DNA from 2 places in the Marinobacter sp. JSM 1782161 genome. Region 1 is predicted to be linked to the other one. Evidence: predicted binding sites of a transcription regulator. Region 1 holds the regulator's gene; the other holds the start of a gene.
The links. The regulator LexA, encoded in region 1, represses DNA repair genes until DNA is damaged. The targets are predictions, from matches to a motif close to CTGTNTNNNNANACAG.
Positions count from the first base shown of each region.

Region 2: the regulator LexA is predicted to act here: its motif matches at 3,678-3,693, upstream of imuA (translesion DNA synthesis-associated protein ImuA).

Region 1 is NZ_WSSA01000003.1:106,381-113,424, forward strand. It holds gene GQB00_RS13205 (DUF1329 domain-containing protein) at 1-1,173, opposite strand, end outside; gene GQB00_RS13210 (DUF6586 family protein) at 1,513-1,989, shown strand; gene GQB00_RS13215 (hypothetical protein) at 2,079-2,339, shown strand; gene GQB00_RS13220 (cell division inhibitor SulA) at 2,839-3,363, opposite strand; gene lexA (transcriptional repressor LexA) at 3,397-4,005, opposite strand; gene yccX (acylphosphatase) at 4,100-4,372, opposite strand; gene GQB00_RS13235 (DUF6231 family protein) at 4,468-5,076, opposite strand; gene GQB00_RS13240 (amidoligase family protein) at 5,137-6,135, shown strand; gene GQB00_RS13245 (gamma-glutamyl-gamma-aminobutyrate hydrolase family protein) at 6,111-6,827, shown strand; gene GQB00_RS13250 (hypothetical protein) at 6,911-7,044, opposite strand, start outside.
Region 2 is NZ_WSSA01000002.1:92,507-99,550, reverse strand. It holds gene gyrA (DNA gyrase subunit A) at 1-1,904, opposite strand, end outside; gene purU (formyltetrahydrofolate deformylase) at 2,205-3,059, opposite strand; gene GQB00_RS00435 (4a-hydroxytetrahydrobiopterin dehydratase) at 3,228-3,566, opposite strand; gene imuA (translesion DNA synthesis-associated protein ImuA) at 3,712-4,407, shown strand; gene GQB00_RS00425 (Y-family DNA polymerase) at 4,416-5,825, shown strand; gene GQB00_RS00420 (error-prone DNA polymerase) at 5,830-7,044, shown strand, end outside.

The sequences.
Region 1 (7,044 bases):
GTAGTAACTGATGTTGTGGGCCTCGGACACCCGCCAGAGGTTTCCGTCGCTGTCGTACTCCTCAGTCGTCAGAATCTGCCAGCTGTCCTCGTCGATGTAGAACACCCGGCGGTGGTAGACGTGATCAAGCCCGGTACGCAGCGTCGCTTCCACGACCCAGACCCGGTGCAACTCGTAGCGGGTCAGTTGCTGATTGATGTGGCGCGGCTGGATGATGTCATCCGCCGATGCCGACGGCTGGTGCAGCCTGTAGGCGTTGTAAGGCACATAGATCTCGCGCTTGCCCTTGAGCCTCCAGTCGTACTGGTTGGGCGCGCCGTTGTACATGTCCTTCTGGTCCACCGTGCGCAGGGACGAGCTATTCGGCAGGTCGGTGGTATAGGCCAGGTTCGGCGAACGTCGCAGACGTCGCTCACCCGACTGGTACCGCCACGCCAGACGCGGCGAGCGGACCTGGTCCAGGGTTTCGTGCACCAGATTGAGCGTGCCGGCCAGACTGGAGGGCGACATGATCCGGGTCTTCAGGTAGAAGATCTTGTTGTCGATGTCGGACAGCGAGACACCTGGCTCACTGTAGGCAAAGTAGTAATCGTATTCCGTCAGCACCGGGTTGAAGGACCCGTCCACCGTCGGCGTGGCGAACGCCGAGCGGAAGGACACTTCTTCACCGCGAAAACGCAGGATGTGGTTCCAGATGACCTCAAGCCCGCTCTGGGGAATCGGGAACGGGCTGGTGGCGATGGTGGAGCGAACGCCATTGCCGTTATCGAGTAGCTCGGCGTGCCTCGCGTTATCCCTGAGCCGCTCATAGATACGCTCCGGATAGGCGGCCGTGCGGCGCGTCTGATAGACCGGCATGACGTAGTCGGGACCATACTGCGCCAGCAGCTTCCGGTGTCCGGCCGTTAGCTTGTCACCATAGAGAGCAGCGTTCTCGGCCGTGATCACGAACAACGGCTTGTCGTCCGGAAACGGATCGGCTTCGATCTCGCCTTCCCGGTAAGTCGCCGGTGGTTCGGCGAGCCCGCCATCCCACGCGGGGATCGTACCCGAGCCATTGCCGGCCCGCTCTGCCCCCACCGGGGTCAAATCCTGGTCCAGGCGCGCGGCCTCGTCCTCGGAGACACTGGCCAGGGACGGGGCAGCCAGCCCAAGGAGGGAAACCAGCCCCAAAGTCGCGACCGAGCGCTTCGCCTTGTGATTACATTCCAACAAATCGTCCTCCCGCATCAGGAGCCGATACCCGGGGATATCGCCCCTCCAAACAGATGTGTATGTTCAGCGCAGGCGACTTTTTGCCTGATCGTTGCAAATTAAACAAGTGTTTAATTGTAGGAAGTTGTTAATCCTCACCAAATGGCCGCCCCGCCCTGGAGCCCATCCGCCACTTCTCCCTGTGCTTCCCGGCGGAGACCGTCGCAACGCCGCCCGCACATCCACGGACACGGCAAGCGAAACCGGAATCTGTTAGACTGGCCCATCAGCTCAACCACCGGATCCGCGGAGTCGTTCATGGCGTCACAGTGGCCCACATTCACCAGGCAGAAGCTATTCCTGGCCAATACACTGTTTCGTCTGGCCGAGGAGCAGGATCAGGCAACCAGTCGCGAAGCGAGCTTGCAGGGTGGAGTTGCGCTACTCTCCGAAACCCGGAGCGCCCTGCTCTCCCTGATTGCCGACCTGTATCAGGTGAATCCTGCATCCAGGAACAGCATCGACGCCCTGGCAGAGGCCATTGACTACACCTGTCGCGAGGTGGAGGAATTGCGCGCGCTGGCCACTGAGCCAGGATCCTGGTGGCAACATCTTGATGGGCTACTGGCCGAGCAGGCCCGCCCTGTCGACCGCAAGAAAGCGGAAGCCCAGGACAACCTGATCGCGGTATCCGCCCAGTCCGGACCGGACCGTACACCGGCAGAACTGCTCAAGACGACCGAAGCCATACGCCGCTATATCGACGGCGTGCTGGAAAGGCACGAAGAGTGGTAGGCTTTCGATCCTGACGAGGACCGACGGCATCAAACGCCAAAATGAATCGAATTGAGAAGGCCGAAAGCCTTCCGATAAAGGCTGTATTTATGTCCACATCCATTCTGGAAATCGTAGAACTCCCCGATGGCGATTTTGCCCTGCAGCGGGTCGATGACGATTCGGCGCCTCTGGTCCGCATCTCCTTCTCCCAGGAAGCGCGTGACATGATGGAAGATCGCGACCTGTCCGTGGCAAAGGCCATGATGACAGCCGGTATCGAAGCGGTGGGCGACATTGCCCACGCCATCGATTGGGAAGACGAGGATGCGGAGCTACCCGCTCCCTCCCAGTCCCGCACGCTGCACTAGTCGACCACACCGTATACCCACGCCAGGGGCCGGACGCTACAGGACGGTCTATGGCGGCGGAAGCCGGCCATCCGCAGAATGCCTTAACTTGAAGGGTTCCGAGCAACGTCGGATGGCTTGGCGAAGAATGATGATCATGGAAGGGGAATTTCGAGCGCCGAGTACGCTTCTGCGGGAGAGCCGTCGGGCGCGGTCGTCCATTCCCATCGTCGGCACACCGAACCACCACGGCCAGGCCAGCTATCTGCCGGCGTTATCCATTTACCAGCCAATCTCTACAGGCCGGCCACGACGGCCTGTGAATACGAACCAACCCGCGCAGTAGGTCTTGCCGGGCCGGGAACCACACCGCCGTTTACGTCATCCAGACGCCCACCATCCAACGACGACGTGCCCTGCGTTACAACTCGTCCGAGCATGAACCATCAGGGCGCAGCCTGCCCTGACACGACCTCACCGAATGCCTTACCCGGACATGATGCCCGGAAAGTCGCCCGGCCTAACGCTGCCTCAGAACCACGCCGTGGCTCTCCCCTTTGGCAGAGGCCTGCTGCAAGCGATCCATGGCGGCCGTTCCCGGCGTGCCTGCGGTCCACATCACCACCGCGTGGCAGGTACCGGCCCGCAGCGCGCGCTCCGCCAATTCCTGGGCGTCAAACTGATCGTTTGAGCGCAGGACCAGAATCTCGCCGGCAACAATGCCATGGGTCTGCTGCCACTTCTGCATCAACGCCTGGGGAGGATCGATCCAGGCCAGCCAGCGACGCTCCTGGTTCAGCTGGGTCAGCATGGGGAGCAGCAGCTGCATGTTCTCGACCTGACCTTCCGGCAATATGATTTCGGTCACATTGCCCTGGGGCTCGCGAGCCGGAGCGTCAGGCGTTTCCGGAGCCCGAAGCGGGCGCTCCTGCGAGTGGATCGCCACCGGCCTGGCCAGACGGCTCCGACGCTTCAGCGATCGGTCCGCCAGCGCCACGGGCACCGGATTCTGGGAAAGAGTCTGGTTAAAACTGAGCTGCTCCACGGGACACCTCCGAATGTCGCACGGGCCAGGCTGTCAGTGCATATCCGACCGACGGATCACACCGACACCCAAGCCTTCGATAAACAGTTCCTGCTCGGTCAAATCAACGTCAATGGGCTGGAATTCCTCGTTTTCCGGCAGCAGGTAAACGTGGGTCCCTTCACGCTTGAAGCGCTTGACGGTCACCTCCTCACCTACACGGGCCACGACGACCTGGCCGTTCTGGACGTCCTGGGTCCGGTGGACGGCCAGCAGGTCGCCGTCAAGAATGCCAATGTCCTTCATGCTCATGCCGCGCACACGCAGCAGGTAGTCGGCAGACGGGGAAAAGAAGGTGGGTTGCAGGGCACAGTAATCGTCAATGTGTTCCTGCGCGAGGATCGGGCTACCGGCCGCCACCTGCCCCACGATGGGCAAACCGGGATCCTCTTCCGCTTCAGGCAGGCGGATGCCGCGGCTGGCGCCGGGCACCATCTCGATTGCGCCTTTACGGGCCAGCGCCCGCAAGTGTTCCTCAGCCGCGTTGGCCGACTTGAACCCCAGTTCCCTGGCGATTTCGGCCCGGGTGGGGGGATAACCCGTGTCGTCCACGTAGCGGCGGATTACGTCCAGAACCTGGGATTGTCTCGGTGTCAGCTTCATGCCGTTTACCTGTCTTTATATACAGTACGAGTGACTATATACAGTATTTTATCCAGTGTAAAGACTGGAGACAGGACGGCGTCGCATCGCGCGACTACTTGACCGTGAAAGACTTCCTGGGCCGGTAGGCCATACCCTCGACGTCCACCTTGTCCACCCGGGCGCGGTCGGGGCCCTTGTGCAGCCACTCAACCAGGGACTCTACGGCCGCTTCATCGCCACAGGCGAAGACTTCGACCGAGCCGTCTTCCAGATTCTTCACGTACCCGGTCAGCCCCAGCGCCCTGGCCTTTTCCTGGGTACTGGCCCGAAACAAAACGCCCTGAACCTGTCCATAAACACGGGCTTTCACACATTGCTCTTCCATTGCAACCTCCCGGAAAGACTCTGATCTGTGACCTCGTGGGTGATACCCTAACCCGGCGCGACGTCGCTGAAAATATCGCGCCGGCAAGCGTACCGCTACCAGCGGTATTTCCCCCAATTCTCGGGGTTGGCCCAATACCGGGGGTTGTTCCACTCCCGAGGGCGATTATAGGTTTCGATGTCGTAGGTGAACAGTTCGGTACCGTCGTCAAAACGGTCATGACGATGGAAGGCAAGCGCGACCATGTCGCTGAAGGTCCAGCCGTCGTCCGGTGTCAGACTGACCGCGACACGACGCGCCCCGGCATTGCGCAGCCAGCCCAGGAACTGCCGGGCTTCTTCGTGGGACAGACGGCCCATCAGTTCAGTAACCAATGCCAGATCCGCCACGGCCTCCTGGTGCTCAACAACCGCCAGGGGCGCTTCGGAGACATCCGTCAGTTCGATACCGGCGTATTCAGCCCAGACATCGCCAATATGTCGGGCGGTTTCCCCCGCGACCAGCAGCGATTCGGGCCGGTACTGCCCCAGCAGCTGTTTCAGGCTTTGTTCCAGCATGATGTTCCCATCCCGGTGCATGGAGCCGATCAGTGTAACAGTACGCGCGTGGAATGGCGCATCCGGCCGTCGCCTCGGCAGGCGGGCCGGATCGTCCCGGCACGGGTCCTGCTTGAACCACATCACCACCGGGATTGACGCGGCCACAACGAACTGCGACAAAGCCTACAGGAACCTCACAGCGGCCAACCCAACCAAGGAGCCGAAATGACAATGGAACAGGCGTGCCGGATGCCCAGCATCCTCAACAACCAGGACGGCGAGGAACGACGCGTCGGCGTGGAGATCGAGATATCCGGGCTCTCCTACGACAGCCTCGTCCGCCTCTGCGGCAAGCTGCTCAAAGGGGAGCCGCACCTGACATCCCGCTACGTCACCCGCCTGGATACGCCCCAGGGCGAATACACCATCGAGCTGGATTCCGACCCGATCAAGGACCTGGACCTGCAGGACGACCGGCTGCCCGACTCCATACGCGAACTCGGCGGCCACGCCATGGAAGTGATCGACGCAGCGGCCGAACGCATCGTGCCGCTGGAGATCGTCAGCCCGCCGCTGCCGCTGTCGGAGCTGGAAACCATGGAGGAACTCTGTAACAAGCTGCGCGACGCCGGTGCCGTAGGCAGTCGCGAGGCGCTGATCTACGCCTTCGGCCTGCAGCTCAACCCGGAGCTGCCCAACCTGGAAAGCGGCACCCTGCTGGCCTACCTGCGGGCTTTCGCCGCGCTCTACGAGTGGCTGAAATCGCGTCACCAGTTGGATATCAGCCGTAAGTTCACTACCTACATTGAACCCTGGGACACGGACTACGTGGACCTGATCATGCAGCCGGACTATCAGCCCGACCGCGCCACTCTGATGAAGGATTACCTGCACTACAATCCGACCCGCAACCGTGCGCTCGACCTGCTGCCGCTGTTCTCCCACCTCGACGACGACCTGCTGCGACAGTACGTCGACGACGAACGCATCAAGGCCCGCCCGACCCTGCACTACCGCCTGCCTGACTGCGACATCGACAACCCGCGCTGGCACTTCTCCGACGTGTGGAACGACTGGGTGGTGGTCGAGGAACTGGCAGCGGACGCAAAACGGCTGCAGGACCTGATGGCCGCCTACCGCGAAAGCCGCAAGTTCAGCTTCCGCAACCTGACCACCAGCTGGAAGGACCGCTGCGAGGAATGGCTGGCTCAGAACCTGGCTTGACCATCGGCATCAGCGGCCCGTCGCGACAGCGCCTGCCCCATCGCCTGATGCGCCTGGGGCTGAGACTGTTCGGTGCGCGTCCGCTGTTCATTCGCCCGGGCTCGCGGGTGGACGTGTCCATGCTGGACGGGCTGATCCTGTCCGGCGGCACCCACGTCCATCCCGACCGGTTCGGCCAGACGCCCGAAGTACGAGCCCGATACGACCGACTGCGGGACGAGACCGACTGGCGCCTGCTGGCGGAAACCGAGCGCCTGCACCTGCCGGTGTTGGGTATCTGCCGGGGGGCGCAGCTGATCAACGTGTTCCGCGGCGGCTCCCTGTGCCAGAACGTCACGCCGCTGCGGGTCAATACCCGGCACCGACCGCTGCTGCTGCCGCTGCAGACCGTTCGCCTGGTCCAGGGCAGCCTGCTGGGCCAGATCATGCTGGGGCCCACCATTGGAGCCAACCGCATTCACAGCCAGGCGATCAAGCGGCTGGGACGCGGTCTGCGGGTGGTCGCCCTCGACAACGACTATTTTGTGCAGGCGGTGGAGAGCGAGGAAGGGCAATGGCTGTTGGGTGTCCAGTGGCATCCGGAATACTTGCTGTATCACCCGTTGCACCGGCGGATTTTCGAGTGCTTCGTGCACGCGGCCCGGCAACAGAAGCTGCGGCGCCTGGGACAGAGTGAGGGCAGCGCCCTGTGACGCGGCCCGGTGAGCAAGTGCTCCGTTCGCCGTCCGGTCTGAACGTCGCCGGCACCCGCAGCACCGTGTCGATCAGCGCCTGGTCAGATCGCCGCCAGGTATTTGGCCAGGACCGCCTTGAGCTGGCGCAGGCGTTCCGGCTCCTGTTCATTGCCGTCAAGGTGGCGCTCCACGAACTGGCGCAGATCCTCGCGCGTGCGGATCGTCGACGGATCGG
Region 2 (7,044 bases), on a different contig from region 1:
AAGGTGGTGACACGCTCATCCTCGTCCAGCGGCAGAATGTTGACCATCGGCCGGCCCCGCGCCCCGCGGCTGGCCTGGGGAATCTCGAACACCCGCAGCCAGTACACCTTACCCTTGTTGGTGAAACACAGGATGGTGTCGTGGGAGTTGGCGACCAGCAGCTTCTCGATGAAATCCTCTTCCTTCATCGCGGTCGAGGAGCGGCCACGGCCACCACGGCGCTGGGCCTGGTAAGCCTCCACCGGCTGGGTCTTGGCGTAACCGTTGTGGGAGATGGTCACCACCAGGTCTTCCTCGTCGATCAGATCGGCGATGGTCAGGTCGCGGCGGGAGCTGGTGATCTCGGTGCGGCGCTCGTCGCCGAACTCGGACACGATGGCTTCCAGCTCTTCCTGAATGACTTCCATCAGGCGCGCCGGCTCGCTGAGGATGTGGATCAGCTCGGCGATCTTGTCGAGGATTTCCTTGTATTCGTTCTGCAGCTTCTCGGTTTCCAGACCGGTCAGGCGGTGCAGGCGCAGGTCCAGAATGGCCTGGGCCTGCTCCGGCGACAGGTGGTAGATCCCGTCGCGCATGCCGAAGATCTCCGGCAGATCGTCCGGACGACAGGCGTCCTGACCGGCGCGTTCGAGCATGTCGGACACCTGCCCCGGCTGCCAGCCTTTGGCCAGCAGCTTTTCCTTGGCTTCCGCCGCGGACGGGGACTGCTTGATCAGCTCGATGACTTCGTCGATGTTGGCCAGTGCAACCGTGAGACCTTCCAGGATGTGGCCGCGCTCACGGGCCTTGCGCAGTTCGTAGATGGTCCGGCGGGTAACCACTTCGCGCCGGTGACGGACAAACGCTTCCAGGATTTCCTTCAGGTTGAGGATCTTCGGCTCGCCGTTGATCAGCGCCACCATGTTGATGCCGAACACGGTTTCCATCTGGGTGTGGGCAAACAGGTTGTTGACCACCACCTCGGCGTTCTCGCCCCGGCGCAGCTCAATTACCACGCGGATGCCTTCCTTGTTGGACTCGTCGCGCAGCTCGGAGATGCCCTCGACGCGCTTCTCCTTGACCAGCTCGGCGATCTTCTCGATCAGACGGGCCTTGTTAAGCTGGTACGGCAGCTGGGTGATGATGATGGCCTCGCGACCGGTCTTCTTGTCGATCACCTCGATCTCGTGGCGGGCACGGATATAGATGCGACCGCGACCGGTGCGGTAGGCCTCGATGATGCCGGCACGGCCGTTGATGATGCCTTCGGTCGGGAAATCCGGCCCCGGGATGTATTCCATCAGCTCATCGATGGTGATATCCGGGTTATCCATCAGCGCCAGGCAGCCGCTGACCACTTCTTTCAGGTTGTGCGGCGGAATGTTGGTCGCCATGCCTACGGCAATGCCGGAGGAACCGTTGACCAGCAGGTTGGGCACACGGGTCGGCAGGACGTCGGGAATCTGCTCGGTGCCGTCGTAGTTGGGTACGAAGTCGACGGTTTCCTTGTCCAGATCCGCCAGCAGCGAGTGCGCAATCTTCTCCATGCGGATCTCGGTGTAACGCATGGCCGCCGCGTTATCACCGTCGATGGAGCCAAAGTTACCCTGGCCGTCTACCAGCGGGTAGCGCATGGAAAACGGCTGAGCCATCCGCACGATGGTGTCGTAAACCGCGGAATCGCCATGCGGGTGGTATTTACCGATGACGTCACCCACCACACGGGCGGATTTCTTGTAGGCCTTGTTCCAGTCGTTGTTCAGCTCCGACATCGCGAACAGGACACGACGGTGAACCGGCTTGAGGCCGTCGCGGACATCGGGCAGGGCCCGCCCGACGATCACGCTCATGGCGTAATCGAGATAGGACTGTTTCAGCTCGTCTTCAATATTTACGGGCAGGATCTCTTTGGCTAATTCACCCATCGAGAAGGATTCCTTTGCGTTTGCTGGAAGTCGTCCTTGCGGGAATCGGCATTGGCTCCGCTTCCCGGACACTGGCTTTCCGGACTGGCTTCTTCGGCCACCGGAAACGACCTTGCCGGACGCTGCTTTATTCGCCGGGGAAACATGGCCCCTCTCGCACGTGAGAGGCTCCCCAGGGCGGATTTATAAGCCGTCGATGATACCACAATCGAGGCCCCGGGGTGACATCGAAATGCCGTCTAAATGAAGGAAGGAAGTCAGCTTTCCGGAGGTCGGGCGACCTCCGGATCAAACCTGCGTTCAGGTGAAAACGACGGTCTTGTTCTCGTGAGTGATGACGCGGTCCTCAATGTGCGAACGCAAGCCTCGGGCCAGCACATTCTTCTCGACATCCTTGCCCAGTCGCACCATGTCCTCAATGGTGTCGCTGTGGCTGACGCGAATGACGTCCTGCTCGATGATTGGCCCCTCGTCCAGGTCCTGGGTCACGTAGTGGCAGGTGGCGCCAATCAGCTTGACCCCGCGACTGTAAGCCTGGTGGTAAGGACGCGCGCCGGCGAACGACGGCAGGAAGCTGTGATGGATATTGATCACCTTGCCGGCGTACTGCTCGCACACCTCCGGCGGCAGGATCTGCATGTAGCGGGCCAGCACGATCACATCCGCGCCGTAGTGGGCGAACAGATTATTCACCTCGGCGAAGGCTTCGGGCTTGTTGTCCCTGGTCACCGGTACGTGGTGATAGGGAATATCGTGCCACTCCACCATGCGGCGCAGGTCGTCGTGGTTGGAGATCACCGCCACGATTTCCGCGTTCAGCTCCTTGCTGTGCCAGCGGTGCAGCAGGTCCGCCAGACAGTGAGACTCCTTGGAGCACATCAGCACAACCTTCTTGGGCTCGGCGGAATCCGCCACATGCCAGGTCATGTCGAATTCCCGGGCAATCGGCTCGAAGGCGGCGCGGAACTGATCCAGGCCGAAGGGAATGGAACTGGCCTTGATCTCGTGCCGCATAAAGAACCAGCCGGCCTGGTTGTCGGCGTGGTGGCTGGCCTCGGTGATCCAGCCGTTGTAGGTAGTCAGGAAGTTACTGACCTTGGCCACGATGCCAACCCGGTCAGGACAGGAAATCACCAGACGATATGTATGTTCCATGCGTTATCACAGCCATCCGGAAAGGCCGCCGCCGGAAGCCCGCAGGCAGCCTCTCATTCAATCTCGGAGACGGAAAACGGCGGCACGGCCGCTTTCCAGCGAAACGCCGCATGATAACGGATTGTCCGGGCCGGCGTAAGCCACCGGTCCGGCGGGAATTACCGAGACTCAGTGCGCCAGGTCGTCGGTACGAGCGGCCATGATGAAGTCGTTGCGATGCAGGCCGCCGATCTTGTGGGTCCACCAGTGAACCGTGACCTTGCCGTACTCGGTCAGCAGGGCCGGATGATGCCCCTCCGACTCGGCCAACTCGCCCACCTTGTTGGTGAACGCCAATGCCTCGGCGAAATTCCTGAAGCGGAATACCCGCTCAAGCTGCCGCTCGCCATCCCGGGTCACCACCACCCAATCCGGCAGGTCGGCGCTGAGGGTATCGAGCTCCTTGCCGGTGACCTCGGGCGCATCGGCACGACAGGCTTCGCAGGACTCGGATTTCAACTCTGACATGACTTCCTCCTTGGTCCGGAATGGTCAGTCACAGCCTGCGCCCCACCCCGAAACAGGTCAACCCCCTTGCAAGCCATCCCACTCTTTGCAAACGACCACCCTCAACCTATACTGTATAAATAAACAGTATCGCAGAGAGACACGCATGCGCGAGATCCTCGACCAGCTACTCGACAACGCCCGCATCTGGCAGGCCAGCCGCCACCAGCAGGTCCTGGGTGCGGCAGCGGAGAGCACCGGCTTTGCCGCGCTCGACGCGCAACTGCCCGGCGGCGGTTGGCCCCGTGGCGCCCTGATTGAATGCCTGACCCCCGCCCCCGGCATTGGCGAACTGCGCCTGCTGCTGCCGGCCCTGTGCCGCCTGTCCCGTGCCGGGCAGACCGTATTCTGGATCGACCCGCCCCACACACCCTACGCACCGGCCCTGGCCCGGGCGCAGGTGGAGCTGAACCAGGTGGTGAGTATGCAGACCCAAAGCCGGGAGGACCGGCTCTGGGCCCTGGAGAACTGCCTGCGCTCGCACACCACCGGCCTGGCCATGATCTGGCTCGATACCGCCAGGCGCAGCGACATCCGCCGAATCCAGTTGGCCGCCGAAGCGGGCGATAATCTGTGCGTCCTGTTCCGGGACGCGCGCTATGCCGACCAGTCCTCCCCCGCTGCCCTGCGCCTGCAGCTGACCCCCCTGGCGAACGGCCAGTTGCAGGCGAATATCCTCAAACGCCGTGGCGGCTGGCCCGTCGACGGCCTCACCCTGCCCCTGGCGCCAGTGGCTCCGGCACAGGATGCCGAAGCCCTGCCTGGCAACGTCATCCGCGGCCCCTGGCCCCAACCGCACTGAGATCCGGCATGCTGTGGCTTTACCTGCACTTTCCCCACCTGTTGCTGGAGCATTTCAGCCAGAGCGAGACCTCGCCCCGCCCCATGGCACTGGTCAGCGGATACCCGCCACGGGTCACCCAGCTCAACCCGGAAGCCGCCCGGGCGGGCGTAACGATTGGCCAGAGCCCCCAGACCGCCAGCGCCCTGGCGGACGGCCTGCAACTGATTCCCGCCGACATGGAAGAGCAGGCCCGGGTTCTGGAGCAGCAAGCTGCCTGGCTCTACCGCCAGGCCGCCCGCATCAGCCTCTACCCACCGGACGGCCTCCTGGTCGAGGCCGGCAGCCTGCGTCGCCTGCACGGCGGCCTGGACAATCTGTGGCGCACCCTGGAAGCGGAGCTGGGCCGACGCCACCTGAGTGCCCAGCTGGCCTGCGGTAGCACGCCCCTGGGCGCCCGCCTACTGGCGCGCAGCAACAGCGGGCACTGCACCGATGACACCCGGCGCCTGCGGCACTCCCTGGATAGCCTAGACATCGGCCACACCGACCTGGACGAGCGAACCATCGAACGCCTGCAGCGCATGGGCCTGCACACTCTGGGGCAGGTGCTCACCCTGCCTGATCGGGAGCTGGCCCGGCGCCTGGGACCGGAGACCTGCCTGATGCTGCAGAAGATCGAGGGGCGGGCCGCTGATCCGCAGTCAGACTGGCAACCCCCACCCTACTTTCACCGCCGCCTGGATTTCGCCGAGGATGTGGAACACAGCAGCGGCCTGCTCTTTCCCCTGCAGCGCGCCCTGCAGGAACTGGAAACGGAGTTGCGCTGGCGCCAGCAGCACACCGACACACTGCAACTGGAAATCCGTCACCGCAGTCAGCCGGTCACCTCTCTGCCGCTTCGCTCCACCGCGCCGGAACACCGTGCCAGCGCCTTTCTCGACCTGGCGCACCTGAAACTGGACCGGCACACCCTGGAGGCGCCAGCCATTGGCCTGTCCCTCAAGGTGCGGCGCTTTATCGGGCGGGAAGCGCCGACCGGCGACGACCTGTTCGGCGACACTCCCAACGCCCGCGACGAAGCCCGCCAGCACCTGCTCAGCCGGCTGCAGGCGCGCCTGGGAGAAGACGCCCTGCATCGGCCGACCCTGCGGGCCGACCACCGCCCCGAGCAGGCCTGGACCGCGTCTCCAATGCGGGCCATGGCGGCAACAGCCAGCGACCTGCCACGCCGACCGCTGTGGCTGTTGCGTGCGCCCCAGCCGCTACAGGAAATGCCGCAACTCTGGCTGGCCGGCCCCGAACGCATCAGCGCCGGCTGGTGGGACGGCGAGCGCGTCCAACGCGACTATTACATCGCCCGGCTGCACAGCGGCCAGACCGGCTGGCTGTTCCGGGACGTGACCGGCGGCTGGTTCATCCACGGCTGGTTCGGGTAAAACCATGAGCTACGCGGAACTCCACTGCCTGAGCAACTTCAGCTTCCTGCGCGGCGCTTCCCATCCGCACGAACTGGCCGGGGAAGCCGCCCGCCTCGGCTACCGGGCGCTGGCCATCACCGACGAATGCTCGGTGGCCGGCATGCCGCGCGCTTTTGCCGCCCTGAAGGACAGCCCGGTCAAGCTGATCACCGGCAGCGAGTTCCGCCTGCAATCGCCGGACGGCCTGCTGGTCCTGCTGGCCCGCACCCGCACCGGCTACGGCCAGCTCTGCCAATTGATCACCAGCGCCCGGCGCCGCGCCGAGAAAGGGCACTACACGCTCCTCGGGGACGATCTGGACACCCACCCCCTGGACGAGTGCCTGGCCCTGTGGGGAGCCGCGCCGGTGGTGGACTCCAACGAGCTCGACGTCGGTCGCTGGCTGAAACAACACTTCCCCGACCGCCTCTGGATCATGGCCGAGCGCCCCCTGACCGACCGCGATGAAGACAACATGACCGGCTGGCACCAGTTGGCCCGTCGCCTGGACCTGCCGGTCGTGGCCACCGGCAACGTCCACATGCACCAGCGCGGCCGGCAACCGCTGCAGGATGTGCTGACCGCCGTACGCCACGGCTGCACCGTCGCCGAGGCGGGGCATCGCCTGTTTGCCAACGGCGAGCGCTACCTGCGTCCGATCGATACCCTGCGCAAACTGTTCCCGGACGCCTGGATCGAGCAGAGCCGGATCATTGCCGACCAGTGCACCTTCAGCCCCGCCGAGCTGCGCTACCAGTATCCACCGGAGGTGGTACCGGAGGGCCATACACCGCAAAGCTACCTGCGCGAACTCACCGAGCGTGGCATTCGCTGGCGCTTCCCCGACGGTATTCCCGCGGACAAGCGGGCGCTGGTGGAGAAAGAGCTGACGCTGATCCGGGAGAAAGCCTACGAGCCCTACTTCCTGACCATCCACGACATCGTGGCGTTCGCCCGACGCCAGGGCATCCTGTGCCAGGGCCGCGGGTCATCCGCCAACTCCGTGGTCTGCTACTGCCTGGGCATCACCGCCGTCGATCCGTCACAGGTGGAACTCCTCTTCGAGCGCTTCATCTCAGCGGACCGGGACGAGCCGCCGGACATCGACGTGGACTTCGAGCACGAGCGGCGCGAGGAAGTGATCCAGTACATCTACCGGCGCTACGGCCGCGAGCGCGCCGCCCTGGCGGCCACCGTG